2 regions of the Paracerasibacillus soli genome follow, and region 2 is predicted to be linked to the other one. Evidence: riboswitches for the same ligand, from Rfam matches in the RefSeq annotation. Region 2 holds a riboswitch; the other holds the start of a gene.
The links. A riboswitch is a leader RNA that binds a small molecule or an ion and turns the genes downstream of it on or off. The one in region 2 is predicted to bind FMN.
Positions count from the first base shown of each region.

Region 1: linked by a shared signal. The riboswitch ahead of ribD (bifunctional diaminohydroxyphosphoribosylaminopyrimidine deaminase/5-amino-6-(5-phosphoribosylamino)uracil reductase RibD) and the one ahead of ACFFIS_RS09380 (ECF transporter S component) in region 2 are both predicted to bind FMN.

Region 1 covers NZ_JBHLWL010000022.1:300,305-316,714, forward strand. Annotated here, with positions in the region: gene ACFFIS_RS08135 (response regulator transcription factor) at 958-1,659, shown strand; gene ACFFIS_RS08140 (sensor histidine kinase) at 1,662-2,678, shown strand; gene ACFFIS_RS08145 (ABC transporter ATP-binding protein) at 2,748-3,512, shown strand; gene ACFFIS_RS08150 (FtsX-like permease family protein) at 3,502-5,514, shown strand; gene ACFFIS_RS08155 (Fic family protein) at 5,938-6,579, shown strand; gene ACFFIS_RS08160 (hypothetical protein) at 6,815-6,997, opposite strand; gene ACFFIS_RS08165 (PadR family transcriptional regulator) at 7,111-7,416, shown strand; gene ACFFIS_RS08170 (chromate transporter) at 7,434-8,627, shown strand; gene ACFFIS_RS08175 (nitroreductase family protein) at 9,083-9,313, shown strand; gene ACFFIS_RS08180 (nitroreductase family protein) at 9,237-9,419, shown strand; gene ribH (6,7-dimethyl-8-ribityllumazine synthase) at 9,846-10,313, opposite strand; gene ACFFIS_RS08190 (bifunctional 3,4-dihydroxy-2-butanone-4-phosphate synthase/GTP cyclohydrolase II) at 10,339-11,532, opposite strand; gene ribE (riboflavin synthase) at 11,582-12,232, opposite strand; gene ribD (bifunctional diaminohydroxyphosphoribosylaminopyrimidine deaminase/5-amino-6-(5-phosphoribosylamino)uracil reductase RibD) at 12,217-13,332, opposite strand; FMN riboswitch at 13,460-13,608, opposite strand; gene ACFFIS_RS08205 (DedA family protein) at 13,918-14,538, opposite strand; gene ACFFIS_RS08210 (hypothetical protein) at 14,564-14,704, opposite strand; gene ACFFIS_RS08215 (hypothetical protein) at 15,504-15,956, shown strand; gene ACFFIS_RS08220 (NPCBM/NEW2 domain-containing protein) at 16,398-16,410, shown strand, end outside.
Region 2 covers NZ_JBHLWL010000026.1:56,154-72,563, forward strand. Annotated here, with positions in the region: gene ACFFIS_RS09375 (S8 family serine peptidase) at 1-5,049, shown strand, start outside; FMN riboswitch at 5,248-5,394, shown strand; gene ACFFIS_RS09380 (ECF transporter S component) at 5,569-6,153, shown strand; gene ACFFIS_RS09385 (hotdog fold thioesterase) at 6,476-6,865, opposite strand; gene ACFFIS_RS09390 (1,4-dihydroxy-2-naphthoate polyprenyltransferase) at 6,884-7,816, opposite strand; gene ACFFIS_RS09395 (isochorismate synthase) at 8,168-9,556, shown strand; gene menD (2-succinyl-5-enolpyruvyl-6-hydroxy-3-cyclohexene-1-carboxylic-acid synthase) at 9,562-11,295, shown strand; gene menH (2-succinyl-6-hydroxy-2,4-cyclohexadiene-1-carboxylate synthase) at 11,296-12,102, shown strand; gene menB (1,4-dihydroxy-2-naphthoyl-CoA synthase) at 12,127-12,945, shown strand; gene ACFFIS_RS09415 (o-succinylbenzoate--CoA ligase) at 13,059-14,522, shown strand; gene ACFFIS_RS09420 (hydrolase) at 14,580-14,900, shown strand; gene ytkD (RNA deprotection pyrophosphohydrolase) at 15,272-15,742, shown strand; gene ACFFIS_RS09430 (ABC transporter permease) at 15,774-16,410, opposite strand, start outside.

The sequences.
Region 1 (16,410 bases), on a different contig from region 2:
TCAACTAACATCTATCGTTTGGTTCAAATTGGTTCAAGTAATGTCACTTTCAATCCTTTTTCATACACTTTTATCCATATAACAATTCCCAAAACGTTGATATAAATGGATTACGATGTATTCAATAAACTTAGAATTCATCTGTATATTTTCTGTATATTTCTCAAAACATTAATCTTAATAAAAACATTGATATATCAACGTTTGCAGGCTATCTCATTTATGGTGAGATAGCCTGTTTTTGTTCGAAGAAAAGTTAGTGAATGTAAATTGAATGTAACCTTTTATTGGAGTAAAATTCCATATCTTTTTGCAATGGTATTCTTAGCTCTTTCCATTATAGCAAGCGTCTAAAAAGCTGCTAATTTTTTATTTACTCAGTTGGTTTGTTAGTTTGAATGTACATTTGCCATTTAATAAATGTAGGTTTTGGTAGTATGGTTATTAAGGTTAATGTATTATTAGAATATAGAATCATTAGATTATTTTGTATTCACAAAAATGCCCGTAGTTTGCTTAACTAACGGGGCAGTATTGTTGAGGAAGGGCAATATCATAAAAGTTTTTCATAGTTTGGGTATAAAGCATTGTTAGAGAATGGGTTTTCTTTAATCATTCCTTCAAGAGCAGGATATGCAGGTATATCAAAGGAAATAGGAGAAAGCATATTTACTACGTATGTGTATTATATGACATGGAAAAAGGCACAATTTCCGCTATTTTATACCGAACTCAACCTGTAGCTAGAAGTTGTCTCATAGTATTAATGTACTACTTGTACTTATTTTCGGTGCCTGTACTGTTTTTATCTTCAATAGTTTTACAACTAGAGATAGTGCAATTGAACCTACCTTCCACTGGAAAAACAGTACATACTAAGTTGGTTGTGAGGGATTGTAGAGTAAATAAGCCAAGAATCCTTTGGATAATTGGCTAGCAATAAAGAAGGGATATATTATGGGGTACAAAGTTATGTTAGTAGAAGATGATTTACAGTTAAGTAAGCTGATTCAGGAAAACTTGGAACGTTATGGTTATGATGTATATAAACCAAAAAACTTTTTTAATATAGTAAATGAGTTTATAAACATAAAGCCTGATTTGGTTTTGCTAGATATAAATTTACCTTATTATGATGGCTTTTTTTTATGTAGAAGTTTTCGTAAGCAGTCTAATGTTCCCATTATTATTATATCTGCTCGCAATCAAGAATTGGATCAAATTATGGCAATTGAGCTTGGAGCAGATGATTATATTACAAAACCATTTACATTTGGTTTGCTACAAACAAAAGTTAAATCAATCATCAGACGAATATACGGGGAATACTCCACATTGGATATTACAAATACTTGTGTTGGTGAACTTTGTATTGATGGTAAAATGCTTACATTAACCTTTCAGGAGAAAAAAGTTGAACTCAGCAAAAATGAATATAGGCTGTTGAAAAAGTTGATGGATAATTATGGTGATTTTGTTTCGAGGGAGGAGCTAATAGAAGAAGTATGGGACTCCGTTACATTTGTTGATGACAATACATTGACCGTAAATATCAGCAGAATAAAGAACATACTTTATAGATTGGGGTTTGATGATATTATAAAGAGTAAACGAGGTGTAGGTTATATGTTTTATAATCCTACACTCATGAGGGATTAAGAATGTATAGTATAATATTTAGGAAGTTTATAAAAGATAGGGCCTTACTAATTTGCTTTTATATTATCAATATGGTTTCCGTCATTGCCTTTTTTCATTTAAGTGAACCACGAAACAAAGAGTTTTTTTACCCGCTATCTATTGGAATGTTTTTATTAATTTTATATTTAATCATTGACTGGTTCCGTTATTATCAAACAAACCGAGCAATCGAGCAAAAGTTAAGAAATCAATATGTTGAAATAGAGCCACACACGGAAGAGCAGAAAGCATTTCAACGCTTGCTGAATAAAAATATAAAGGAACATACGGGAAGATATAATAAAATGAGAGAGCAAAATAAAGAAAGGTACTATTTTCTCTCACATTGGATGCATCATCTAAAAACACCAGTATCCGTGATTGAATTAATTGTTGAGAAAGAAGTGCTCAATCCAGAGTGCCTAACGGAAGCATTGGAACTAATAAAACGGGAAAATAAGCGACTTCATACAAGTATTGAACAAGGATTAACAATGATTAGGATGGAGAGCTTTGAAAATGACATGGAACCACGAGCGATTGATCTTGTTGGTTCTTTAAGAAAGATGATTAACAATCGAAAGCATGAATTCATTTATAATCAGCTATACCCTTCCATTGAGTTTGAGGACGCATCAACTTTTGTCATTACTGATGAAAAATGGAATGAAATCTTATTGGACCAGCTTATTTCAAATGCTATTAAATACTCTTATACCCGAGGTGGGAGTAAAAAGATCTTCTTTCGTATTGCTGATGAAGAAGGAAATATTACATTATCAATAATAGATGAAGGAGTAGGAATTCCTAAATACGATATGGATCGAGTATTTGAACCGTTTTTTACTGGGGAAAATGGTAGACGAATCCGAAACTCATCTGGAATTGGTCTATATCTTTGCAAAAAAATTTCAGAAAAGCTAGGACAAACGTTAACGATTCAATCAGAAGTGTCAAAGGGAACAGAAGTCCAAGTAAAATACCTTACAAAATTGTAAGGTATTTTTAGTATAGACGATGGATGGTTTAAGCTACTTAAATTAATATACATAAAGGGAGGGTGAACCATGGATATACTACAAGCGAATCATTTAGTGAGGTTATATGGAGATGAGGGAGAAGCTGGTTCTGTGAGAGCTTTAGACGGTATCAGTCTTTCAATTAATAAAGGAGAATTTCTTGCCATCATGGGGCCATCGGGAAGTGGGAAAACAACCTTATTGAATTTATTAAGTGGAATTGATAAACCTACTTCAGGAGAAGTGATTATTTCTGGGAATGAAATAAGTAATATGGGTGGTGATGAACTTGCGCTTTTTCGCAGAAGACGACTTGGATTTGTATTTCAGGAGTTTAATTTGTTAGATAGCTTAACTGTCAAAGAAAATATTATGTTACCTATGATTTTAGAGAAAAAGATTGCTTCCTATATGGAAAAGAAGGCACTTGAGATGATGAACTTATTTAGGATAAAAGATATAGCTAATAAATATCCTTATCAAATATCTGGAGGGCAGCAACAAAGAGTAGCAGTGAGTAGAGCACTTGTAAATGAACCAGATATTATATTGGCGGATGAACCAACAGGAAATTTAGATTCTAAATCATCTGCGACAATCTTGGAATGCTTTGAGAAAATAGTAACAGATTTTCAAACAACTATTTTAGTTGTTACTCATGATGTATTTGCTGCAAGCTACTGTAATAAGGTCACCTTTATTAAAGATGGAAGAATTCATTCGCATATAGTGAAGAAGGGAACTAGGAAAGAATTTATAGATCAAATTATGGATAGTCTTGCGATTTTAGGGGGAGAAAGCAATGACATTTGAGCAACTTGTGTGGAAAATGGTAAAGGTAAATAAAAGGAAGTATATCTTTTACTTTTTATGCAATAGTTTTACTGTCATGGTCTTCTTTATGTTTTCAACAGTCTTTTTTAACGATAAAATAATTGATAATCCACAGTTTCAGCAAGGGATGAACGAAATACTAATCATTCCAGCGGTAGCGTTGTTTATTTTTACAGTATTCTTTATTAGTTACGCTCACTCTATTTTCATTAAAAGAAGGAAAAAAGAATTCGGTCTATTTATGACCTTAGGAATGTCTAATAGTGATCTTATAAAATTAATATTACTAGAAAATGTAGGGATTGCTCTTTCCTCTATTGCTACAGGACTTTTATCAGGAATTGTATTTTCACGTTTATTTTTTCTTATTTTAATGAGCAATGTGGGTATAACAGATATTCCCTTTTATCTTAATGGAATGATGTTTCTTTATACAATCGGGATATTTCTTATTGTTTTTATCGTTGCGATAGGAAAGTCCTTGTTCATGATGAAAACCTATGAACTTGTGAAAATCATGAAGTGGGATCGTATATCTGAAAGTAAGCCCCTTAAAAGTCCAGTTTTAGGTGTATTGGGAATAGCAATTATTTTATTTTCTATGTCAATTCTATATATATTTACTTATGAAAAGAAGTTTAACCTAGATCAGACAATATTTAATCATATATATGACTTGGGGGAAGGCACACCCTTTATTTTATGTACAATAAGCCTTTTTCTTGGTTTATATTTGGCTGTTTCCCGGTTTGGTAGTTTTTTACTTAAATATACTAAAAAGTATCCAAGCATCTATTATCGTAGACTCTTAACTTTAACGAGCATTGACTTTAAATTTAAACAACTTAAATCAACATTTATGCTTATTATTATTATGGCAATGGTGACTATTTTTTATAGCACCCTAACCTTAAACTTTTACTCTAGTGCTGAAAATATAGCGGAAGAACTTCCATACGATATTGCTTTTGTCAAAACGGAAACAAAAAATAACATCTCATTAGATGAACTTTCTGAAACATTTAATAATAACAATCATGTCATACTTGAGCATCATCTTATAGAGACATTTGATTATTTCGAGTTTAACCCCCAATGGAATTTTATGTACAGGTATACGTTTATGCCAGTAGAGAGTTTTAATAAAGTCTCAAAAACGAAGCTTCATATTAGTGAAGGACATTATATTTATTTGATTAGTTCTACTATTTCAGAGGAAAACAGTGATTATACAGAAGGGTTTAATTTTAACAATGGGGAGGAAAACATCTCGTTAGCTTTACAGGATATTGTTATAGAACCGATATTTGATTATCGTTTTCGTTATTATAATGCTGATATTATTTTAGTAAACGAGAGAGATTACGAGATGTTAAGAAATATCTTAGATGTATATCCTGCCGAGATACATTGGCTAGATATAACCGACTGGAAACGATCAGCTGAGGTGGTTAATGAATTAACGAAAAAATTACAGGAAAAAAATCAATTAACTCCTAAAATTGACGAGTATCCTATCGGGCAATTTTCTCCATACTCTGAAAAGGAGTTGTTAGTGCCCGTTTCAAAAGTAAATGAATACAATAGAAATAGAATAGATGGTGGATTAATATTTTTTGTATCCACATTTTTAAGTATCTTATTTTTCTTTGCGACGTTTATTCTAGTGTATTTGAATTTATTTGCGGATATTGAACAGGAAAGAATAAAATATCGAAAGTTATATAAGATAGGAATTACAAAAAAAGAGGTAAAAAAGATGGTTTCAAAAGAACTGAGAATTTTGTTCTTTTTGGCACCAATTATTGGAATCATTTTAAGCTATATATATATTATAACGATTGTTCAAGACGGTGGAGGTATTATGTCTAAACCTATCCTGATTGTAAACTTTTTAACAATTGGAGGTTTATATCTACTCTTGCAAATCATTTACTATCTCTTTGCGAAAAGGAAATATTCGAATGAGATCATAAGTTAGGTAATCTTATCTCTTAAACTTTTTTTAACTATGTATTTACTATAATAAGCACCCTTCGTTAAAAGATTTAAATGTGCACAAGCAGTGAATAATATTAGCAAAATGTATTCAACTAACATCTATCGTGTTGGTTCGAACTGGTTCAAGTAGTGTCAATTCCAATCCTTTTTCATACACTTTTATCTATACGACAATTCCCAAAACGTTGGAACAAATGCTGTCGTATCAACGGCTAGCATGTGCTTTTTGATGCAAATTTGAATATAGCGTATAAATTTACTTTAAAGCACTGGCAGGAATGTCGGTGCCTTTTTGTGTCTTAAAAGTTATTAAGGATAAAAAGTACTAAATTTAACTAATATGTGTATATTAGATACATTAAGATTATTTTATTGAAAAACGATTCTTACTAGGAGCGGTGTGATGTCACCAATCAGAGGAATTAAAAAGTTGCCAGCTAGTGTGAATAAAGAGTTAGCATCAGAACTGTTTATAAAGTTAGCGCTCGTGTCGTCAAATATAAGTAGATTAGATGAAAAACTAAGACATTCTGTTGTAAAAAGTGATTTAGTTAATACACTCGCTTTAAAAGAATCTGTTCAATCGACCAAAATTGAAGGCACTCAAGTTACCTTCACAGATATGATTAATGACAAACATATATCTAAACAAAAAGCAGAACATAGAGAAGTTCTAAATTATCGTAAAGCGTTAGCGCTTGGACAAGAACGAATTCAAAACGGCTATCCTCTTAAAACTCGTCTCATTTTAGATCTTCATAAGGTGTTGATGAAAGATGCTAGGGGGACGCATGCAAGTAGTGGAGAGTTTCGAAAAGTTCCTAATTGGATAGGACCCACAAAACGATTTGAAGATGCAGTTTATGTTCCTGTAGATGCTGATGAAATTGAAAACCATATGGAGAATTGGGGAATTTTCGCTAATAAACATCCTTATGGAGAAACGATGGATACCACTCATCTTTCGAAAGATGAATTTATTTTAGACGAAACTACTCATCCTTTATTAAAAGTTGCGATTCTTCATGCTCAATTTGAATCCTGAGTATGTATAAAACAGATGCTTGTATTTCTCAAAACGTTAATCACTTTGTTAATATACCAACATTTACAGAGCCTTTTTGGTTCAAGTTAGTTCAAATTAATATTAAGACATCAGCATTTTGCTGATGTCTTTTTAGGTTCTCCCTGTAACTAGCTTTAATACCTCGCCAAACGCTTCTCTTTTTTTCTTCCGGCTCTTCTATAGGGTTATAAGAGTAATTTAGTATTACCTAGTCTTAAAAAATCACCAGTGAGTTCATATCGCCTGTATCAATGGAAAAACTAGCCATATCCAACCGTTTCCCTTCATTGTCTAATCTCGATATTCTAAAGATAAACTTTTGCTTATCCTCATCTTGCAGATATATATCTGAAAGCAATCCTTCAAAAATTACGAAAATAACGGTCAATTCATTCACACATCGGTACTCCTCCTGTTGAATCGCTAAATAAAATATGTTACCTTAATATCATCTATAATGTCGAACTCCGATATTGTATTCCGATAATATGGCGATAAGAGGTGAATAAACTGGAAGATAAAATACTAAGAAAACTCTTCTTGGGTTTTATACAAATACATATTTTGCATCATGCTATGGAACATCCTATCTATGGTGCTTGGATGCAAGAAGAACTGCAAGAACACGGATATGAAATTAGTTCAGGAACCTTGTATCCAATTCTACACAGTATGGAAAAAGATGAACTTTTATTAAAAGAAAAGCGAAACGTAGAAGGGAGAATAAGGAAATATTACACGGCAACTAGCAAAGGTGAAGAAGTTTTCAATCAAGCTAGGGCAAAGGCTTATGAATTATTTAAAGAAATTAAATAGTTAAAGTTGGTGAAAATATGAATGAAAAAAAGGACAATAAGCTAAAAACTTGGCTAGAAATCTTAATAGTTTCTGTTAGACTTGGACTAACTTCATTTGGAGGACCTATCGCACATTTAGGTTATTTTCATGAAGAATATATCCGAAGAAGAAAATGGATGGATGAAAAAAGCTATGCAGACTTAGTTGCCCTTTGTCAGTTTTTACCGGGTCCTGCTAGTAGTCAGGTTGGAATTGGTATTGGTGTCATGCGTGGCGGAGTATTAGGAGGAATCATTTCGTTTCTAGGCTTTACACTCCCGTCCGTCGTTGCTCTTATTATTTTTGCCACCTTTCTTCATACTTTTGGAATAGAAGATGCGGGATGGATTAGTGGATTAAAAATCGTTGCTGTTGTAGTTGTCGCACATGCAGTCTTAGGTATGGCTAAAAAGTTAACTCCCGACCTTCAAAGAAAAGCCATTGCATTATTTGCATTGGTCGTCACTTTACTATGGCAGACAGCTTACACACAGATAGGTGCCATCTTAATAGCGGGGATTGTTAGTTTTTATCTATATCGACAGGAAACTATTCAGGAGGAACAATCGGAAGCCCATTTTCCTATTTCACGTTGTTTAGGATATTCTTGTCTAACCTTATTTTTTGGTTTGTTGATCTTTCTTCCTATACTACGTAACCTTACATCAATAGAATGGATTGCTTTTTTTGATAGCTTTTATCGTTCTGGTTCTCTTGTATTTGGTGGGGGGCACGTTGTTTTACCTTTATTAGAACAGGAATTTGTTCCTACTGGATGGTTAAATGAACAGGAATTTCTAGCAGGATATGGTGCTGCTCAGGCAGTTCCTGGACCACTATTTACGTTTGCAGCATATATTGGTGCGGTGATTAACGGCTGGAAAGGTGGTCTGCTTGCTATGTTCGCAATCTTTTTACCAGCATTTCTTCTTACTCTAGGCACATTACCATTTTGGGATGCCTTGAGGAGTAATCCTAAAATAAAAGGTGCTTTAATGGGGGTAAATGCCTCTGTTGTAGGTATCTTAATATCTGCGCTTTATCATCCAATTTGGACTAGCTCAGTTCTTACACCAATAGATTTGGTGCTAGCAGCAATCCTATTTAGTATGTTGGTATATTGGAAATTGCCACCATGGACTATTGTGGTTACAGGTGCAGCAGGTGGATTGTTAACGTCGTATATATAGAGGAATGAATCTAAAGCAAATCGATTTATTCTAAAATAAAAATCAAACTAGAATTGAAAGAAACCATTAAAAATATGTCTTTGAAGAAAAATAAAAACGATTAGTAAGGTGAGGTTATCTCTAACAAGAAAATGTCATCGTAAAGGCCATTCCAAATTAGGGATGGGATAGCCTTTCTCAACCTTTTATTCAATTACGCCAGATTGTGGGAGGTTCTTGATGGCTAAGTCAATTTGTTGAGCTTGTAAAGGGGAAAGATACTCCATAGCACAAAGGTAGTTATTTCCTTAATAGACTGACTACTAGATGTCAATTTCTACTAATGTTATAAGTAAACTACGACCCATATAAGTGATGCCGCAGAATTCCTTCTATTTTGTGCGGATTTAAAACGCCTCGAGGTTACCGGTAAGAAGCACGGTATTGTCATTGAACATGATAATCTAGAAAATTTCTTGATCGCAACCATCGATACTGCTCTTATAGCTCAAAATGTCATCACCGCAGCGGAATCACTTGGTTATGGCGGCTGTTATATCGGGGGTGTACGCAATAACCCGGATCCTATTAGCAGGATTGTAGGCCTACCTGACAAAGTGTCTCCTCTATTTGAATTATGCTTGGGCATCCCAACTGAAAAAAACAGAAGTAAAGCCAAGCCTCCCGTTGGATGCTATTGTTCATGAAAATCAGTATAACGAGGAAAAGTACGAAAAGCTACTTGATGACTATGATCAGACATTGGGCATCTATTATCAACAACGTTCTTCTCATAACAAACAAACTACATGAACTAAATCCATGACTGAGTTTATGAAGGAAAAAGGAAGAGTGCACATGCGAGGGTTTGTTGAGAGCAAAGGTTTTCATTTGAAGTAAAATAAAAACATTCGATGCTTATTTCTAATATGAACTAAATACTTCAACCTCTAACTTTAAGTTTAGACTTGTTATAGCTTTGTCTGCATACAAGCGTGTTGATTGCTTAATGAATATCGGGCATATCCTATCATTATACGTTGTATGCGTAGACCGACGAGAGACACAAAACTTCTGAACAAAAAAATGACACAAAAGCCTTTTTGGACTTTTGTGTCAAAAAGTGTTTTTTTAAACAACAGAAATTTGATAGGGTTTATGGCTGTCTTCTTAAAGTTAATCAATATTTACTAATGCTATGCATATTTATTTACAATATATTCTTATGTTTATATATCTTTAGTTAAAGTCTTTGTAAAGGTTCCCCATTTCTATTGCCCCTACAGCTGCCTCATAGCCTTTATTCCCTGCCTTTGTACCAGCGCGTTCTATGGCCTGTTCAATTGACTCTGTTGTTAGTACACCAAACATAATAGGTATTCCACTTTGTATTCCTAGATTTGCTACCCCTTTTGCAACTTCACTGTTTACATATTCAAAATGTGGTGTAGCTCCTCTTATTACTGTTCCTAGCGCAATAATTGCGTCAAAGCTACCCTGATCTGCTAATTTCTTTGCTGCAAGTGGGATTTCAAAAGCTCCTGGTACCCACACGACTGTCACATCTTCCTCATTAACTCCATGTCTCTTAAGAGCATCTCCTGCCCCATCCAGTAATTTGCTCGTAATAAAATCATTGAATCGAGAAACTACAATTCCGATTTTCAAACCTGTACCAACTAAGTTTCCTTCGAGTACTTTTTTCATAATCATATATCTTCCTTTCCTTCGTTTAAAAAGTTAATAAATGTCCGAGTTTTTCTTGTTTTATTTTTAGATATTGTTTATTTTCCCTCTTTAGTGGCATTTGTAGAGGAATCCTTTCGACTATCTCCAAACCGTATCTACTAAGGCCTGTCATCTTTCGAGGGTTATTCGTTAACAAACGCATCTTTTTCACACCAAGGTTACGTAATATTTGGGCGCTAATCTTATAATCGCGTAAGTCAGCTTGGAAACCTAACTTATGGTTAGCTTCCACGGTGTCGTAGCCTTCTTCTTGAAGTTTATATGCTTTTAGTTTATTGATGAGCCCAATTCCTCTTCCTTCTTGTCTCATATAGAGAAGGATGCCTTTCCCTTCTTGATTAATTTGGGAAAGAGCAGCATGAAGTTGAGATCCGCAGTCACAACGGTTCGAGCCAAACACATCCCCTGTTAAGCATTCTGAATGTACTCTTAATAGAACAGGTTCATCTGCATAAATTTCCCCTTTTACAAGTGCAATATGCTCCTTGTTATCACTTTTACTGGTAAAACCGATAGCTTTAAAATCCCCAAATTCAGTAGGAAGGTTAATTTCCACTTCTCTTTCTATTAATGTGTCATGCTCGAGTCGATATGCTATCAAATCTTTGATGGTAATTATCTTTAGATTGAACTTTCTTGCAATCTCTTTTAAGTCGTCAACTCGTGCCATTGTTCCATCATCATTCATGATCTCACAAATCACACCTACTTCTTTTGAGTTTGCTAGTCGCGCTAAATCGATGGCAGCTTCTGTATGACCGGGACGTTGTAACACTCCACCTTCCTTTGATAGAAGCGGGAATATATGTCCGGGTCGTCTGAAATCACCTGGTAGAGTCTGTTCATTAAGTAATTTTTGAATGGTCAAAGCTCTCTCAAATGCACTAATACCTGTTGTCGTTTCAATATGGTCAATACTAATAGTAAAGGCTGTTCCGTAACTATCTGTGTTAACTTCTATCATTGGTTTAAGTTCTAGGGTATCTGCAATTGATTCAGATATTGGTACACAAATGAGCCCTCTTCCCTCTTTAGCCATAAAGTTAATCATTTCTGACGTTGCAAACTCACCTAGCCCTACAAAATCTCCTTCGTTTTCACGGTCTTCATCATCACAAACAATAATAACCTTACCTGATTTTAAATCTTCTAATGCTTCCTCTATTTTATGGAACATCGCTTCTATTACCCCTTCCTATTGTTTCGTGTAGAAGATTATCTTCTGTTTACATAAATCCGCTTTCTTTGAGAAAGTCTATTGAAATACTATCTTTATAATTGTGTGAAGCCTTCCTCTCAAAAAAGGAATATACATATTTTCCAATCATATCGAATTCGATATTAACTTTGTCTCCTACATCTTTCAAACCAAGAACACTTTCCTTTGCGGTATGAGGGATGATGGACACGGTCAATGTAGTAGCAGATACCCCAAATATGGTTAAGGAAGTGCCGTCAATTGCGACAGAACCTTTATATAGCGAAAGATGATTGAATTCATTAGGATATTGCATGTAGATATAGATAGCATTTTCCTTTGTTTCTCTTTTGGAAATTTTTCCAACAGTGTCAATATGGCCCGTAACAAAGTGACCACCGAAACGACCATTAGCGTTCATAGCTCTTTCTAGATTAACTAGTGAACCTTGTTTCAACTCAGAAAGTGAAGTGCTGTGAAAGGTTTCCGGCATAATATCCAAATAAAATGAATCATGATTAAAATTCGTTACAGTTAAGCAAACGCCATTCACTGAAATACTATCTCCAAGTGTTATATCTTCTAGGACCTTCTTTGCTTTAATATTCAGGACGAGTGTGTTCCCATGGGGTTCTATTCTTTGAATGGCCCCTAATTCTTCAATTATTCCGGTAAACATTCTTCATTTTCCTCCCTATGAAGTGGTTTTGCCGTAATTTTAATATCCGGCCCTAACTGTTTGATTTCTGTAAAGTGTAGTTGTTTTCCTAATTTCACAAGACTAGGACCTATTCCTCCAACAAATGAAATAGCATCCTTGCCACCAATAATTTTTGGTGCAATGTAGGTAATAATTTGTTGATAATTATTTTCCTCAATAAATGACGCATGAATTTCCGATCCGCCTTCTACAAGGACAGAAATAAGCTTTAGGTCACCTAGTTTTTTCAAAACTTCTTGCAATGAGATGGCTTTCCTGTTTTGAGAAATAATTGTTACACCAAGTCTTTCAAGTTCTATTTTCTTGTTTAAATCAATCTGGCTTCCTGTAAAAATGATGGTTGTCGCAGAACGATCTTGCACAACATTTGCAGACACTGGAATTTTTAAGTTCGTGTCCAATACAATTCGAATGGGATTTTTTCCACCACGGGGTCTTCTGGTGGTTAAAAGAGGGTTATCCTGTAGGATGGTATGATTACCTACTAGTATTGCATCATGTTCGTGACGAAGATGATGTACATCTTGTCTTGATTCAGGAGAGGTAATCCATTTACTGTCACCTGAATTTGCTGCTATCTTACCGTCTAGTGAAATGCCTGCTTTAATTGTTACGAATGGAGTGTTTGTTTGAATAAAATGAAAAAACTTTTCATTGAGCTGCATCGCTTCTTTTTTACATAAACCAATCTCAACCTCAATACCTGCTCTTGTTAACTTCTCAACGCCTTTGCCTGCAACAAGAGGATTTGGATCTAAAGATGCTACAAAGACCTTTCGAATACCTGTTTTAATAATAAAATCAGCGCACGGAGGTGTTTTTCCATGGTGATTACACGGCTCAAGCGTCACGTACATAATGGCTCCCTTAGCAGAGATTCCGGCTTCGTTTATAGCATGGACTTCTGCATGGGGAGTGCCAGCCTTTAAATGCACGCCGGTTCCCACCAATTGGCCATCCTTCACTAACACGGCACCTACACTTGGGTTAGGACTCGTTTGACCTAAAGTAGAACGCGCTAGTAAAAGTGCGAGGTTCATATATTCACTATCATTCATTTCAAAAAGATACTCCCCTTTCGTGATTAAACTCTCCATACAAACAAATCTCCCTTACTAATTTTAGTAAGGGAGAAAAAAAGCAGTAACAAATAAACGTCAAAAAGCAGTACTTTTGAACAATTTGTTTTTCCTTCTCCCATCCAGACTTTTACTGTCGGCTTTGGAATTTTACCAAATCCACCGTATTCATAATATGTATGAATACGGGTTGCGGGCTAAGAGGTGTACCTCATCACCGCCGGTTGGGAATTACACCCGACCCCGAAGGAAATCCTATTGAATTACAGACGATTATAGCAGAGCTAATTCGTTTGTACAAAAATTTTGTTTGCTGATTTCTATCAATCAATGAATATCTTTTACGACATGATTTTGAATATAACCGGATTTAATGGCTTTATTTGCTAATCGAAATCATTTCTTAAAATCTACTTCATTAGAGCACGTCATAAAGGTGGTACGGTATTGCTTCTTTATCTAATTCACTAATACCTTTTCCTCATTTCATAGTTCTGTAACAGAAATAAAAGCCTTTATGATGGAATAGGACGCTTTATAAAAACGTTTTTAATAAACTTTTGTTTAAAGGCGATTACCGCGATTACCCTTTCGTTTTATAAAGACTATAACGAGAGCAATAATCAATAAAAGTAATATTGCATAAATGACTTTGGAGTACATTTCCATATATAATACAATTACTTCCCAAGAAGCACCAACTGAAGCACCTAAGTATACAAGAACAATATTCCAAATGACAGTTCCTAATGTTGTAAGAGGGAGAAATAATCCCAAATTCATACGTGACATACCGGCGGGAATGGAAATCAAACTACGAATTACTGGAACGAATCGACAAAAGAAGACTGTCCAAGATCCATATTTATCAAACCAATTATCTGCCTTATGAATATCATTTTTTGTTATGCGGAGGATATGCCCATACTTATTTACGATTTTCTCCATCCTTGTTACATCGAGTTGCAAGCCAATGATATATAGAACAATAGCCCCCATAACTGAGCCAGCTGTCGCTGATATAACGACACCTATCATACTTAGTTGAGATGTAGTTGTCATGAAACCTCCAAACGTTAGGATGACTTCGGAAGGTATAGGTGGGAAAATATTTTCAATTGCAATAAGAACCATAATCCCAATGTAACCAAATTCATTCATCATTTCAGTTAACCAATTTTCCATATTTATCTCCCAAGTTTATTTGTTGTTAGTATGTCATTTTAACTAATACAATTCCAGCAATTAACATCCCTATTGCCAATAAGGCGACAAATATATTCGCTGAAATAAGATCTCTTTTATTCAATTCATCATGATTATTGTTAATTTTTTCTTTGCTTTTAGTCATGAAATCAGTCCTTTTCAATTACTTTGATTCCTTGTCATCTTTTATAAATATCTACCGCTTAGGTATTTAATATCGTAATTACGGGTACAAACCAACATCACCCGGATTGATTGTAGTTCACATAAACAAGCGATGGACGCTATCATTATCCCTTGTTGTAGAATTGTATTTCTTTGTATGAATAGATAATAAGTGTCAGGGACCTACTCCTATATAAAAAGGCATAGGAAAAACACTTCTCATCTATTTGTAAATGGAAATATCACGAAGTATAAATATTTAAATATAGCCTGATAAATGGGATTTTTAATGTATTAGGGGAGATAATTAGATTGATGCTGCACTACAGTGAGAAAACCGGCAATTTCTCTAGAGAAAAATGCATGGTTAATAAACTTAAAAGGAATAGATTTTCCTAATAAGGTCTGTGTAGATGTAGTAGGGGGAAATAGAACTTCAATCTGCCACTTTTGGACGATAGTGTGGACCGATTCCGTTATTACATCAGAATTTGTAATTTTACTAACCATCGAGATAACGGGTTCATCTGTAGGATTAAGGGAATACTGTGCCATTTTTTCTGAAGGTCCTATGAATACCGAGAAAGAAATCAGTATTAGTAGCATACTAGACAACAAACACCTTTTCATCAACACCAAACCTCCTTTCATTCTGAATTCTATAGTATTATATAATAAGCATATATACAATATTTTTTTAATATTAAAGCTAGCTATATTGAATCTTTACTAGAAAATAATATGGGCATATCCGGTACTAATAATAGGAGGGAGAAAAGGTGAGGCTATATCCTCATGAAGTTATCGAATATATGATTGCGGGTGGGATGATTCTTTTCCTGCTTATTATCGCGGCAATTTTATATTGGGGGAAAAAGTTAAAGTTTGGATTTTACATATCAACTGTTGTTTTAATTGGAGTTATAACCTTTTTTATCATTCGTCCATTTTGGATAGAACATCAAATTAATAAGAAATCCATAGCTTTAGAGGAATATTTGCAAGCGCAATATCCAGATACTACTTGGACTATCTCCGCAATCAATTTTCGAGGAAATAAAACACAGAATCCGTATTATTTACTTGTAGAATTTTCGGATGACCCTGGCAATATCTATTATTATTATGTATATAAAGATGGGTCGACAAAGCAGATGGGCGGAGAAAGTGGCGGGTCCTTTTTATCTGATCAAAAGTATTATGAACCGGATGAGGATGTACCCTATCCATAAAGTCATCGCCTATAAGACCCATACCTCCATATTTGTCGATAAATCTATATAATTCAAGAACGTGACATCAGACCTATTTATTTTTATTGATTTTTCTAAGTAAGCACTAAAAGCCTATTATACAAAATGTGTAATTCATTATTTTTATCCTACTATAATTTAACTTTATGACTGATAAATCATTTTTATATGCAATAATGCCGTATCAGCATTGCTTCATCATAGGCTATAAGCACTATTGTAAAATACATACAAGCCCATTATAATTATAGCGCATTCTTAGCGACCCCCCATGAAGTTTAGGGATTTTAGGAATGTGTCAATCAGTTACCAGGGAGTACACCATTACTTTTTGTCTAAAAGGTAGACAAAGTAAATTACTCTCCATAAGGGTAACTTTTTTTGTGTACTCCTTGGGAAATTCTATGAGGAGGAATAGGTATGAAGGTAGTTG
Region 2 (16,410 bases):
ATCTTTTCTTTGTTTACGCCAACTATTCATGCACAATCAAATGATCGAAATAGTGCAAAGGCAAACGGAAAAGTTCATCAGTCGTTATTCAATACAAAGAAGTTAGCAAAGGAAAAATTGAATAATCGCTTAATGGATGAATTCAAGAAAGATGAGCATGTCACTTTTCTTGTTAAGTTTCAAGAAAAGGCTGACGTTGAAAAAATTGCTTTAGATGCACAAAAGAGTGCAAAGAAAGCAAAATTATCTGCTAACCAAGCAAAGCTTTCACAACGTTCAGCTGTTGTAGCCGAGTTGAAAACAGTTGCACTTGAATCACAATCACGTGTGACAGCGTATTTGGAACAAGAAATGAAAGAAGGTAACGTCAAAGACTTTCATTCCTATCATATTGTGAATGGGATGGCAGTTACTGCAAATAAAGAAATTGCAGAAAAGATTGCTGAGTTTGCCGAAGTAGAAAAAATTCTACCGAACGAACAACGTAAGCTTTTAGAAGCAACTAAAACAAAAGAGAAAACACCTCAATCTAATTTGCAAAACGTGGAGTGGAACGTAGAGCGGGTTGGAGCGCCTGATGTTTGGGCAATGGGAATTGACGGATCAGGTACAGTTGTTGGAAGTCTTGATTCCGGAGTACAGTGGGATCACCCTGCATTAAAGGAAAAATACCGTGGTTATGATTCGGCTACTGGTGAAGTTGATCACCAATATAGTTTCCTTGATGCAACTGCAGCTGGTAGAGAGGCAGCTTATGATGATCATGGGCATGGTACACACGTTACAGGTACAATGGTCGGAAGTGAGCCAGATGGTTCAAACCAAGTCGGAGTTGCACCTGGAGCAGAATGGATTGCAGTGAAAGTATTTAATGCAGCTGGAAGTACTTCAGATGCAATACTTTTAGCAGGTGCTGAATGGATGTTGGCACCAGGTGGCCGTGTAGATTTAGCTCCAGACGTTGTTAATAACTCATGGGGTGGAGGACCTGGGCTAGATGAGTGGTACCTAGATGCAGTTAGAGCATGGCGTGCACATGGCATTTTCCCAGAGTTTTCTGCAGGAAATACAACATTAACTAACCCTGGTGGACCAGGATCTGTTGCGGTTCCAGCGAATTATCCAGAGTCTTTTGCAACTGGTGCAACGGACATTAATGATAATATCGCTTCATTCTCATTACGTGGACCATCACCATATGGAGAAATTAAACCAGATATCTCTGCACCTGGGGTGAATATTCGTTCCTCAGTGCCAGGAAGTGGTTATGAAGGTGGATGGAATGGAACATCAATGTCAGGCCCGGCTGTATCAGCAGTTGCTGCTTTACTACGTCAAGTAAATGCCAATATCTCAGTTGATGATATGGAACAAGTTTTAATTGATACAGCAATTGCAAGAACAGATAGTCAATATCCAGAATCACCGAATAATGGATATGGTCATGGTATTGTAAACGCATTTGACGCAGTTTCGTCAATATTAGATGGACTTGGAAATGTTGAAGGTGTCGTAACGCAAGATGGAGAAGATAATGAGGCACCAACATTTGAGCATGAGTCTGTTAATGTAACATACTCTGAAATGGATTTGGAGCTTTTTGTCCAAGCGGAAGATAATATTAGTGTCACTTCTGTAGAAGTAAATTACCAAGTTGATGGTGGAGAAACAAAAACAGTTCCAGCAAAGCAAATCTCTGGAAATTATAAAGCTGGAGAGTACAAAGCGACGATTCCTGGAGAAGATCTAGTTGGAAATACATTGACGTATACGTTATCTATCAATGATTTTGGTAATAACACTGTCGTAAGCGATGCGTATACAGTTGAAATAAAACAAGGTATTACACCAGGATATTATGAAGACTTTGCAACGAAACCAACTGGATGGCATTCGTTTGGAGAAAACGATTCATGGGAGTGGGGAGTTCCTACTTCAGGTCCTGAAAGTGCTTTAACTGGTGATAATGTTTATGCAACAAATTTATCTGGTGATTACAGTAGTAATACCAATGCTACACTGGTAATGCCTCCAATGGATCTTCCAGAGGGAGATGTATTTTTAAAAATTACTAGTTGGCATAACTTTGAAAAGTCATCATCAGGTACAGATTGGGATTCTGGACATGTCGTCGTTTCAACTGATATGAAGGATTGGGAAGAAATACATTTGTTTAGTGGTATTTCCAATGGTTGGGAAGATACGATTCTTGACCTATCTGAGTATTCAGGACGTGTCTATATTGGCTTCAAGGCATCTTCAGACGGTAGTGTAAATAGACCAGGATTGTATATAGACAATGTTGATTTATTTGATGCTTCGCGTTATGAGGATGATGAGGAAGCGCCTGTCATTAACCATGAAGCGCCAAGTGAGGCATATGAAGGTACTAAATTACATTTACAGGCTGAAGTTACGGACAATGTGCGTATTAATAAAGTAGAACTTCATTATAAAGATTCACAAGATGAGTGGACAGAAGTTGACGCAGAACAACTGACTGGTGGATTAGAGTCAGGTAATTTTGCGGCAGTAATTCCTGGTGACGCTTTGGAAGGTGAATCTATCACATATCGTTGGTATGCCAAAGACTACAATGAAAATGAAACATTTACAGAAGAATATAGTGTAGAGATTAATGAAGCAATTACAGTAGGATATTTCCAAGACTTTGAATCAAGTCCAAGCGGTTGGTATTCATTTGGAGAAAATGACTCATGGGCGTGGGGCGTACCTACTACAGGTCCAGAGCAAGCTGCATCTGGAGAAAAGGTATATGCAACAAATCTAGGTGGAGACTATGATAGTAGCATGAGGGCAACACTCGTTATGCCTCCTGTTGAACTCCCAGAAGAAGGAGCTTATTTGAAGCTAAAGAGTTGGCATAACTTTGAAGAATCTTCAGCTGGCCGTGCTTGGGATTACGGACATGTTGTGATTTCAACGGATCAAGAAGAATGGACAGAACTCCATATGGTCCAAGGACAATCAAACGGTTGGGAAGATATTGAGGTTGACCTATCAGACTATAGCGGACGTGTATATTTAGGGTTCTACGCTTATTCTGATATTAGTGTAAATAAAGAAGGCTGGTATATTGATGATGTTGAATTAGCGGCGGAAAGTGGAGCAAGCTCAAATAAAGTAAGCTTGGGCGTCGAAAAGAATGCACCAGTCAAGAATGAAAAGCCTAAGGCAAAAGTTGCATCAGAGAAAGTAGAAAAAAATCATGATGTAAAACCAATGTTATTACCACTAGGTGCAAAAGTAAGTGTACTAGAAAGTGGTCGTTCTGTTAATACGAATCCAGCAGATGGTAGTTATTCATTTGTTCATGCTGCAGGTGAATACACGCTTGTTGCAGATGCATATGGATATGCATCAGAACAAAAAGCAGTAAATATCGAAGCGGATCAAACGGTAACAGCTAATTTTACGCTGAATGAATTACCACAAGCTACAATCACTGGTACTGTTACACACGAAAAAACTGGTAATCCTATTGAGGGTGCAACTGTAATAGTAGTTGAAGATGCAAATATTGCACCAGTAGAAACAGACGAAAATGGAAACTTCACGTTAACTGCATACGAAGGAACGTATACATTGCGTGTTGTTGCAAGTGACTTTTATAAAAAAGAGCTTGAAGTTAATTTAGACGGTAACGTAGACTTAAATGTTGAATTAGAACCATTCTACACAGTACCGGGTGGAGAAATCGCATATGACGATGGAACTGCAGAAAACGCATTATCTTTCTACGATGCAGGAAATGGTTGGGCAATGAAAATGTCTCTACCAGAAGGTAAAGAGACCGCAATTGTAACAGATGGTGTCTTTCGATTCTGGGATACTGAATGGCCAGTTCCTGGTGGTACAGAGTTCGCTGTAGAAGTATGGGACGCATCAGGTGCTGGTGGTTTACCAGGTAAAAAGTTAGCAGGTCCGGTTCAGGCAGAGGCAAATCGTGATGGAACATGGACAGAAGTAGATTTAAGTGAACACAATATTGTTGTTGACGGTGACTTCTACATGGTCTATATCCAAACACAAGATAACCCTTATGCGCCAGGATTAGCTACAGATGAAGATGGACCATTTGCAGAACGTAGTTATCAGTTAGTTGGCGGTGCATGGTCAGCAACAACTGATGAAGGTAACTACATGATCCGTGCACGTGTCTCATATGAGGTTGGGCAAGCAACTATTACAACACCAGAAGAAAATTACGTAACAAATGAGCCGGCATTGACAGTTGAAGGAACAGCGTCTCCTACTACATCTGTGAAGTTATTGAATAACGGTGAAGAAGTAGGGGTTGCAGAAATTGGTGATGATGGGCTATTCTCTTTTGATACGGAATTAACAGAGGGTGAAAACGAATTTACTGCTGTTACTGTAATTGATGAAGATGAGGTAAATGAATCTGAACCAGTAACGGTCACACTTGATACCACAGCACCAGAACTTACGATTGATTCTCCACAAAAAGGGGACAAGACAAATCGCGAAACAGTTACAGTAGTTGGGACAGTTTCAGATACGAATCTTGATAAAGTTACGGTGAATGGTCAAGAAGTGAAAGTTAAAGATGGAAATTATTCACAACGAATCTTATTAGACGAAGGTGAAAATACAATAGAAGTTGTAGCAACTGATTTAGCTGGTAATAGTACTACAAAATCTGTTGTATTAGAAGCAAAATATACAGCACCAAAAGTTGAAAATGTTACTCCAGCAGAAGATATGCATGTAAAAGCAGGCCAAACAGTACTTGTATCATTCGACAGTGAGCCGGGATTGAAAGCTACATTCACTGTTCATATGCCGCTTACGAATTTGCCAAGTTTAAAGAATGTTACAGAGCTACCAATGTTTGAAATGTCACCAGGTCATTACGTTGCTTATTGGACTGTGCCGGGTAATCTAGTTGCAGAAGGTGCAGTTGTAGAAGTGCAAGGTAAAGACAAATTTGGTAACGAGGCTCGTGCAAAAGCTGAAGGTAAATTATTCATTTCATCACAAGAAACAAATGCTGTGAAAAAATAATAACAGTAAAAGGGATGTCTCGTGTAACACGAGACATCTTTTTTGTTCTAAGCTATTTATTAAAAATAGCGGAGTGGAAAAGCTCTGCCAGATTGAAGTTACACTTTATAATGAGGTCATATTATTAGAAAAATGGATGCATAACTATTGCAAAAGTAGATTACTTATGTATAATGGAATTAACAATAACATATCGATTCCAATCTTCGGGGCAGGGTGTAATTCCCGACCGACGGTAAAGAGTGAACGAACTCTAAAGTCCGTGACCCACTAAGTGAAAACTTCGTGGTTGATCTGGTGAGATTCCAGAACCGACAGTGAAAGTCTGGATGGGAGAAGATGTCGAGACAGCCAATTGTGCATTGTTTAATATATGCACTATTTATTTACTGTGGACAAATAATGTTTAACCCTAAAGCCCCATTTTAGCGCTTTAGGGTTTTTTCTGTTCTTATGCATGTCGGCTTATCCTTCATCACGAGGTGGAATCGGTAAAGAGATGAAGGGGGATATAGGGTGATGCAAAAAAGCAAGCAATCATCTAAACTATTAAAATTGATTATTTTATCTTTACTGGGGACAATTTCCTTTTTATTAATTTTTCTCAACTTCCCGTTACCATTACTACCACCGTATTTAAAAATTGATTTTAGTGAAATTCCAGCTCTACTTGCGGCACTTATTTTTTCGCCAATGGCGGGGATAGCGGTAGAAGCGATTAAAAACATATTATACCTAGCAATAGGTACGGGTGAACCTGTAGGAGTTGCAGCCAACTTTTTAGCTGGTATATTATTTATTGTGCCTGCTGCAGTTCTTTATCATAAATATAAAGGTGTTAAAAGTATTATTTCTGGTTTAGTTACAGGAACGATTATAATGGCAATCGCGATGAGTGTATTAAATTATCTTGTCATTTTACCAATTTATGCATGGTTTATGGGAATGGAAGATATGAAGATAGAAAGTGTGAAGCGATTTGCGGTGTTGTATGGGGTATTACCATTTAACCTTTTAAAAGGAATCATTGTCGCACTTGTATTCGTTCCAATCTATACTAAAACGCGAACCTGGATTGAACAAAAACAAGCAAATTTTTCATGAAAATGACTAATTTTCCTAGAAAAAGTTTTGTTAAGCAGTATTGCAGCTTTAATTTAAAAAGTTGGTATAGCATCGTTTATTTAAATACGAAAGCTAAATCATAAAAAAGAGCCGAATTATACATCTATTGTGTATAGTTTGGCTCTTTTTATATTTATCACAGATTACAGTCGGTAATTTACGTTTCAAGAATTTGAGGTGCTAAAAGTAATAGATGAGTTAGGATCAACAGCTAGTAAAAGTCCGATTCATTCAACTGCAATCAGCAGGGAGGTGAAAATCCCCACTAGTTACAGTTTCACTCTCTCTTTTAAACAAAGCATTAAGCGTCTTTTCTCGGTACGACTCCAATTGTACAGCGAGATACAGAAATTAAATCGCCTTGTTCATCTGTTATATTAATTTCCCACACCATTGTAGATCTTCCAACATGTATCGGTTTAGCCTTTGCCGTTACTTCCCCATCTCGTTTACTTTTAATATGGTTAGCATTAATCTCCATACCAAAAACATGAAACTTTTCTCGATCAATATGTAAAATTGCACCAATACTTGCAGCTGATTCAGCTAATGCAACACTTGCTCCACCGTGAAGAAAACCAGCTGGTTGGCGTGTTCTTTCATCTACCGGCATCGTTAAGACGACTAAATCCTTTTCCAATATTTTACTTTGTATTCCTAAAGCTTCAAAAAGTGTGTGTTCAGTATTCATTTCCATCCCCTCATCCCCTTAACTCACTATTTTATCAATGATAAGTGATATTCCAAGTAATAAGCCAAATATAGTATTTGTTTTACCAGTGGCGGCCATTGCTGGCATCATTTCTAATGGTGTCGATTTTCCTTGGAACTTTTTAATAACACTAATGGCTAATGGTATGCTAAGTAAAGTTAATAAACTCCACCATGGAAGAATCTTTAGTACTGTATACAAGATTGTTAGAGTATAAGCAATTGCAAATATACTACCTTGAAAACGAATGGCATTTTTTCTGCCTAATAAAATGGCTAATGTTTTTCTACCATTTTCTTTGTCATTGTCAAGGTCACGAATACTATTTGACATTAAAATAGCCCCGATAAATATAGCAAACGGTATCGAAATTAGGATGACATCAGATGAAAGCGTCATTGTTTGGATATAGTAACTAATACAAATAATGACTGTCCCCATTAATAAACCCGCAAATAATTCTCCAAATGGCGTATAGGCAATTGGTAAAGGGCCACCAGTATATAAATAGCCAATTAGCATACAAATGGAACCGATTAGAGCAATCATCCAGCTAGATTCGATACAAATATAAACTCCAAGTATCATTGCAATGATGAAAAAGAGTATACCAATGTTACGGATTGTTTTTGGTTTAATACCATCTCGTACAATTGTTCCACCGATTCCTACTGACCCTTCATGATCTAAGCCTCTTACATAATCATAATATTCATTGAACATATTTGTTGCTGATTGGATGAGCATTGAAGCTAATAGCATTGCTAGAAATAGGACTATGTGGATAGTACCTTCGTGAAAAGCTAACATGGAACCGATAAAAACCGGTATAAAAGAAGCAGTTAATGTATGTGGTCTGAGCAGGCGCCACCAAACGTGAAACCCATCTCTTTCTTTTAAAGCATGTCTGATATGTTTTTCTTTTGGCATAATAGTTGTTCCCCTTGTATTTTAAATATCAATCTTAAGTTTATGGAAATATAAATTAAGTGTCAATATAATTGAATCTATGCTTCTAACTTAAAATAAACTGCATCGACTTTTCATCTTCAAGTTCCGCTTTCCATCCTTTAAGGCGTGTTCAGTCAACTGTGTTTTGCTAGCAAGCATCCATTAATGATAGAACAGCCTTTTATTTACCTTTTAAAACGTTGTCTAACTCCCCGATAACTACTTTACAAATAGGCATAGTAAATGATAAGAACTACCCAATTCTTGAGAAAGATAAAGAAAGAGAATAGAATAGAAATAGACTATATGCAAGACGGAGGCATTTTCAATATGGTTACAGAGATAAAAGAACTACAACAACTCATACAAAAAGCATTAGACGATATAGGGGAAGGTCAACAAAAGCTAGTTAGCTACACCAAGAAAGTGGAACAATTTGATGCGATACATTTTTTTCAAGCAGTTCGTAAATCCTATACAAAAAGTGCGTTTTGGCATACAGCGGACAATTCGTTGACACTTGTTGCAGCTGGAGAGTTAATTAAAGTGAATGGGAATGGTAAAAAACGGATTGAACAAACAAAGGCGGCTTTAGGTAAGATGTTTGCTGAAGCTGTTACGTATTGTCCGGTTAAAAAAAAAGGTACTGGATTGCTCGTATTAGGTGGAATGAATTTTGATTCGAAGCAAGAAAACGGAGCATTATGGAAGGACTTCCCTGATAGTGAGTTTTTTGTACCAGAATTTTTATTCAGTCAATTAGAAGAAAACGACTATTATTTAACAACTAATTTGTTGGTTCGACACAAAGATCACGCGGATACGGTTGTAAAGGAATATATGAAAAAAGAAGCAGCACTATGGAACTATCCGATTTGTCATTTTACTGATAATAAATTGATAAACGAAGAAGAAGTGGCTACCCATGAGTGGAAAAATGTTGTACAGCGTGCTAAAAATTTGATTCGGGAAGGAATAGCTGAAAAAATTGTACTTGCCCGTGAGCTTCGCATAAAGGCGGCTGATGATTTTGAAATTGCACATGTTTTAAAAAGACTATTACAAACACAAGCAAATAGTTATGTTTTTGCATATGTTCGTGAAAAATCTTGTTTTATTGGTGCAACGCCCGAGAGATTAGTACGTGTTGAAAATGAACAATTATTAACGACATGTTTGGCTGGGTCGGCTCCTCGAGGGAAAACGCCGGATGAAGATGAGCAAATACGATATGGTTTACTGCAAGATCCAAAAAATATTGAAGAACATCAATTTGTTGTAAAAATGATTAAGGAATCAATCGCACCTTACTGTAAACAATTAAATATACCGAAAAAGCCGGTCGTTTATCCATTAAAAAATATTCAACATTTATACACGCCCGTTACAGCAAAGTTAGAACAGCACTTTACAATATTTGATATTGTGCAAAAGCTTCACCCTACACCGGCACTAGGTGGTACACCAACAGAAACAGCTTTAGCATTTATTCGTGAACAGGAACCGTTAAATCGTGGTTGGTATGGTGCGCCAATAGGTTGGGTTGATCAGCAAATGAATGGGGAATTTGCTGTTGCAATCCGTTCAGGACTGATAAGCGGGAATGAGGCATCTATTTTTGCTGGATGTGGTATCGTAAAAGATTCCGATATTGAAGCGGAATTCGAGGAAACAAGTTTAAAGTTTTTACCGATGCAAACAGTTTTAGGAGGCAAGTAACAATCATGGATCACATAGAAAACTTAACCAAATATATAGGGCAATTTGTAGATGAATTAGCACGGACTGGATTAACTGATGTTGTAATCTCTCCAGGGTCCCGCTCAACTCCAATTGCGATGTTAATGGTTGAACACCCAAACATAAAAGATTGGGTTATCATTGATGAGCGTTCCGCCGCCTTTTTTGCGTTAGGCTTGGCAAAAAAAACGCAGCGACCTGTTGCTTTAGTATGTACGTCAGGTACAGCAGCCGCAAACTATTACCCCGCAATTGTAGAAGCACATTACAGTCGTGTACCGCTAATAGTTCTAACAGCAGATAGACCTCATGAATTACGAGATGTTGGGGCACCGCAGGCCATTCAGCAAATTAATTTATATGGAGAATATGTGAAGTGGTTTCATGAAATGGCATTACCAGAAGCAACACCGCGTATGCTTACCTATGTTAGAAGTCAGGCAGCACGCGCGTTTCATACGGCAATGGAAGACAATCAAGGTCCAGTTCATTTAAACTTTCCGCTACGGGAGCCGTTAGTACCGAATTTAATGTTAGAAAATTTATGGGGGGAAGCAAAAACGTCATCCTATGCACCAACACACCATGGAAAAAAGAAATTAAGTGTGGAACAAGTGGAGCAGTTCATTGCTACTATAGCGGATAAAAAACGTGGCCTTATTGTTTGCGGTCCGCAACCAGATGAAGGCATTCGTTCGGCCCTACTTGGTTTAGCAGAAAAATGGCACATTCCGATACTTGCTGATCCGTTAAGTCAAATGCGATCAGCCAGTGAACATTCCCTTATTATTGAATCGTATGACGCAATTTTAAAATCAAAAGAAATTCGGCAATATTTTAAACCAGACTTTATTATTCGTTTTGGTGCGATGCCTATTTCAAAACCATATTTGTTTTTTGTGGAGGAGCATGCTGATGCGGCCCACTTCGTAGTTGAAAAACAAAGTGGTTTTCGAGATCCTGTTGGTCATGCAACAGAATATATTTTCTCGGATCCGATTTATTTTTGTGAGGACATGCAAAGCTATGAACTATCAACAGATAAAACTTGGGCAGAACAATGGCAACATGCAAATGAACGAGCAAAACAAGTTGTAAAAGAAAGTTTTTCAGGACAATTGACAGAAGGAAAAGCGGTTCATACATTAATAGATGAATTGCCCCAAGAATCGACGTTGTATGTTGGAAATAGTATGGCAATTCGTGATGTAGATACATTCTTTATGAAAACAAAGAAAAGTATTTCTGTTTTAGCAAATCGTGGGGCAAATGGAATCGACGGTATGATATCTAGTGGTTTAGGTGCAGCAGCAAGTCATACACGTGTGAGTTTGTTATTAGGAGATTTATCATTTTTCCATGATATGAATGGGTTACTTGCTACAAAGCATTACGAAATAGATATGACTATATTACTTATTAATAACAATGGTGGCGGTATATTTTCATTTTTACCACAAGCAAAAAATGGTCAACATTTTGAATTGCTATTTGGTACACCGTTACATATTGAATTTCAGCATGCCGTTCAGATGTATGGTGGACATTATAGTGAAGCTACTTCGGATGCCGAATTAGTAACAGCTTTACAGGCAAGTTACAAACGTAAAGGGCTATCTGTTATAGAAGTCAAAACAGACCGCGAGGAAAATGCAAGATGGCATCAAGAAATTTGGAATGGCATTCATGATGAATTAATACAGATAATAGGTGAGTAAATGAAAGTTCATGTAGGTGACAGTGTATATCACTGTGAGATATATGGTAATCAAGGTGAAACGATTGTTTTATTTCATGGTTTTACTGGCAGTGTGTCGACATGGTCAACTTTGATAGATGGATATCAAGATCGTTTTCGTTTTGTAGTGATAGACTTGCCAGGTCACGGCAAAACAATGACACCAACGATTAAAACAATGAAAATGTGCTGTGATGATCTTGCTATTATTTTTCAAACATTAGGATTAAAGAACGTTCATTTGTTAGGTTACTCGATGGGTGGACGAACTGCTTTGTCTTTTGCAATGTTATATCCTGAATATATAAAGTCATTCGTGTTGGAGAGTGCTTCTCCAGGATTAAAAACAAAGCAAGAGCGCAATCTTCGGATTAAAAGTGATGATAAACTAATAAAAAAAATGCAAGAGGATGGACTTGTTTCATTTATTGACTATTGGGAAGGTATTCCATTATTTCATACACAGCAAACGTTACCCAAAAAAGTAAAAGAGCAAATAAGACAGGAAAGGCTATCCCAACAAGTAACGGGTTTAATCCAATCGCTACAAGGAATGGGAACAGGCATCCAACCGAGTTGGTGGAATCATTTACAAAATTGGAAAAAACCAGTATTACTAGTTGTTGGTGAAAGGGATCCGAAGTTTGTTCATATAAATGAAGAGATGTCCGAAAAGCTTAAAAACAGCCAACTTGTCATCGTGAAAAATGTTGGACATGCAATTCACGTGGAAGATCCGCAAAAGTTTGGTAAAATAGTAAATGCGTTTATACTGCAAAATAGATGAAGCATAATAATTAGGAGGATAAATATGGTAGTACAATGGGAACAAGCTAGAGAATATAAAGAAATTATTTATGAAAAATATAATGGCGTTGCAAAGGTCACGATTAATCGTCCGGAAAAACGTAATGCATTTACACCTTTAACAGTGAACGAAATGATTGATGCTTTTGCGGATGCACGTGATGACTCTTCCGTTGGTGTCATTATTTTAGCAGGAGCAGGAGAAAAAGCATTTTGTTCTGGTGGAGATCAGTCGGTACGTGGCCATGGAGGTTATGTTGGTGACGACCATATTCCACGCCTAAACGTATTAGATTTACAACGTCTAATCCGTACTATTCCGAAACCAGTTATCGCGATGGTATCAGGTTACGCAATTGGCGGTGGGCATGTATTACATATCGTATGTGATTTAACGATTGCGGCGGATAATGCAATATTCGGCCAAACAGGTCCGAAAGTAGGAAGTTTTGATGCAGGTTACGGTGCTGGTCTACTTGCTGAAATGGTTGGACAAAAACGTGCTCGTGAAATCTGGTATTTATGCCGTCAGTACAATGCGGAAGAAGCATATGAAATGGGCATGGTAAACAAAGTAGTGCCATTGGACAAATTAGAAGAAGAAACATTGCAATGGTGTGCTGAGATTCTTGATAAATCACCTACTGCATTACGTTTCTTAAAAGCTTCATTTAATGCTGCAACTGATGGACTTGCCGGATTACAGCAAATGGGCGGAGATGCTACACTATTGTATTACACAACAGATGAGGCAAAAGAAGGTCGCGATGCCTTTAAAGAAAAAAGAAAACCTGACTTTGGTCAATTTCCTCGTTTCCCTTAATAAGTTAAAAACCTTTGCTAACTTTGGCAAAGGTTTTTGAACTTTTTCGATAGTGTAATGAATGGTCTAGGGCTAACTAGGCTAGATCTATATAAGGAAAGGAAGGCACCATGATGTCAGAAATAATACCACATTGGTTAACAAAACAAGCAGCACTATCTCCTCAACAAACTGCCATCGAACTTGTAAATGGAAAGACAATCACATTTTCAGAATTAGAACAACAGAGTATGAGTTATGCTCGAAAATTAATGACAGCTGGCATGAAGGAAGGGGATCACGTTGCTATTTTAGCTGAAAATGGTCTAGAAATGATCATCGCAATTCATGCCATTAGTTATGTTGGAGCATGCGCAGTTTTGCTTAATACTCGCTTGACAGCAAAAGAAGTACAGTATCAACTAGATGATGCCAATGTGTCATTGCTAATATTTAGTGATGATTGCGAGACAATAGCAACATCATTAAAAGTAATGAAAAGTTCTTTTAAAGAAGTAGAAGATTTGAAGGAAGATAACACAAGATTAAAAACAGAGATTAATTTAGGACAAGCCTTTACAATTATTTATACTTCTGGAACGACAGGGTTTCCCAAAGGTGTTGTCCATACTTACGGGAACCATTGGTGGAGTGCTATTGGATCTGCGTTGAATTTAGGCTTATCAAAAACAGATAAGTGGCTTGCTGTTTTACCTTTTTTTCATGTAGGCGGCCTGTCTATCTTTATTCGTAGTGTTATTTATGGTATGCCTGTATATTTAATGGAAAAATTTAATGAACAACTTGTACATGATGCAATAAAGAATAAGGGCGTAACGATTGCATCTGTCGTAACTGTCATGTTACAGCGTTTACTTCGCCACCTTGGTGACGATGAGTTCCCAGAACATTTTCGATGCATGTTATTAGGCGGCGGGCCCGTACCAAAGCCACTACTAGAACAGGCAAAGACTCATCGGATTCCAGTCTTTCAATCGTATGGTATGACAGAGACATCATCTCAAATAGTAACACTTAGCCCGCAAGATGCGATGACAAAGTTAGGTTCAGCTGGAAAACCGTTATTCCCAGCGCAATTACGAATTCAAAATGCCAACGGACAAGTAGGAGAAATTGAAGTAAAAGGTCCGATGGTAACAAAAGGATATTGGCATCATCCTGAAGCAAATGAAAAGAATTTTGAAAGTGGATGGTTAAAAACAGGTGATCTTGGTTATGTAGATGAAGAAGGTTTTTTATATGTAGTTGACCGCCGCAATGACCTCATTATTTCTGGTGGTGAAAATATCTACCCATCTGAAATTGAAAGTGTAATCTCACAAATTAAAATGGTTCAGGAAGTAGGTGTTACTGGGATCCACGATGAAAAATGGGGGGAAGTACCAGTAGCATTTATTGTGAAAAGGAAAAATGAATGCTTGACAGAAACAGATGTTTTAACTTTTTTACAGTTAAAACTAGCCAAATATAAAATACCAAAAGTAATTCATTTTGTAGATGCCTTACCAAGGAATGCTTCGAATAAAATCATGCGTGCTACTTTAAAAAAATGGGCGAGTAAAGAAAATAAGGGTTGATTTACATGCATGCTTCTCAATGAAAAAGGCCACATTATGCATAGGAGGTGGCCGGTGATGGAGAAAAGGCAATATTATGTCAATATTGGAACTGGTGAAATTTCTGAAGCAAAATCGTATAATAATCACAGCATTGTCATTCATGCGAATCAAGATGAGATTCGTATACTGCGGGCGAAATTGGATCAAGTGGATGCGGCGAATATGGATGCATATTGGCGATCACATATCCCCTTTATACCATATCACCATGATTCTGGTAATGAGCATTATGATCAAGCAATGACGGAAGTATATGAAATATTATATCAACTAGGCGATCAACATACAAAAGATCATATTGAGGAAATGGGCATACTAGGAGATAGGCCAATATAAGAAACGAAAGGAATAAGGATTGTGCCTTATTCCTTTTTATTTCCTTTTTCATGAAACAAAAAAGAGGTTTGAACAATGGCTATTGGAGGTATAGTAGAAAAAGTATGTTTAGAACGATTTTTACATCTTTCACGGTAGTATGATACAATATGTACGGCTTATCTCCGGTAAATTTTTATCGCAAGAGGCTGTAAGAACAAACTTCAATCATTCGAGGCGATTAAAGAAGGGGATCGACAGTCAGTAAAAGTCGGATTCGTTTAACTAACAGTCATTTGGGAGGGTACGAAAATCCCACTAATTGAAGTTTCACTTTACGATTAAATAAAATGCACGAGATTTTATTAAGGAATGAAAGTAGATGAAGAAAAATGTATACATTTAGAGATTATTATAAAAATAAGGTACGGCTATCCTTTGATATAGATCCATTTTCTAAACAGCCAAAACATGTTTGGGTGATATGTCGATATGAAATGCAATGGTTATTAACTGATCATAAGCAAAGAGGTTATGAATTTCCAGGTGGAAAAGTTGAAAGTGGCGAATCACCAGAAGAGGCTGCTAAACGGGAGGTAAAAGAAGAAACAGGAGGAGTTGTACAATCTTTACATTATCTTGGACAATATTATGTGCAAGGTAAAGCTGGAGATGTCATCAAAAATGTATACTATGCGGATATTACAGAACTTGAGAAACAAGATACATATTTTGAAACGAATGGTCCCGTTACATTACATAAGATACCTGCTAATATTAAAGTGAATCCACGTTTTAGTTTTATAATGAAGGACGATGTACTAACATACTGTATGAAAAGCTTACAGAGTATTACAGAATAGAAGGTACCAGCAGCAAGGCACCTTCTATTGATTATGTTGCATGTTTAATGAGCCAACTTTCCAATTTTTCTACTAGCTTATACATGATTGCTGCAAAGATGGCTATTAAAATAAGACTGGACATGACGAGTGTAAAGTCAAAAACTTGAAATCCATATACAATTAAATATCCTAATCCCTTTTTTGAAACAAGAAATTCCCCTACAATAACGCCGACCCAAGATAAACCAACATTAACTTTTAAAGTTGAAATCATCACAGGCAATGTTGCGGGAAAAATTGCTTCTTTAAAACATTGCCACCTTGTTGCGCCAAAACCAATTAACACCTTTTCATAGTTAGGATCAACTTCTTTAAAAGAAGAAAAGATGACGATTGTTGTAATGATTACCGAAATAATTGCTCCCATTGCAATAATCGAAATATAGCCAGGGCCCAATGCAACAATAATAATTGGTCCCAATGCTACTTTGGGCATGGCGTTTAGGATGACTAAATAAGGGTCCATTACTTTTGATAATCTAGGCAATGTCCATAACACCGTAGCCAATATAATCCCTAATATCGTTCCAATTACAAAACCCAATACCGTTTCAAATAAAGTGGCCTGGGTATGCAGTAAGATAGAACCATCGCTTATTTTTTCAAACAAGAGTGTGAAAACTTTA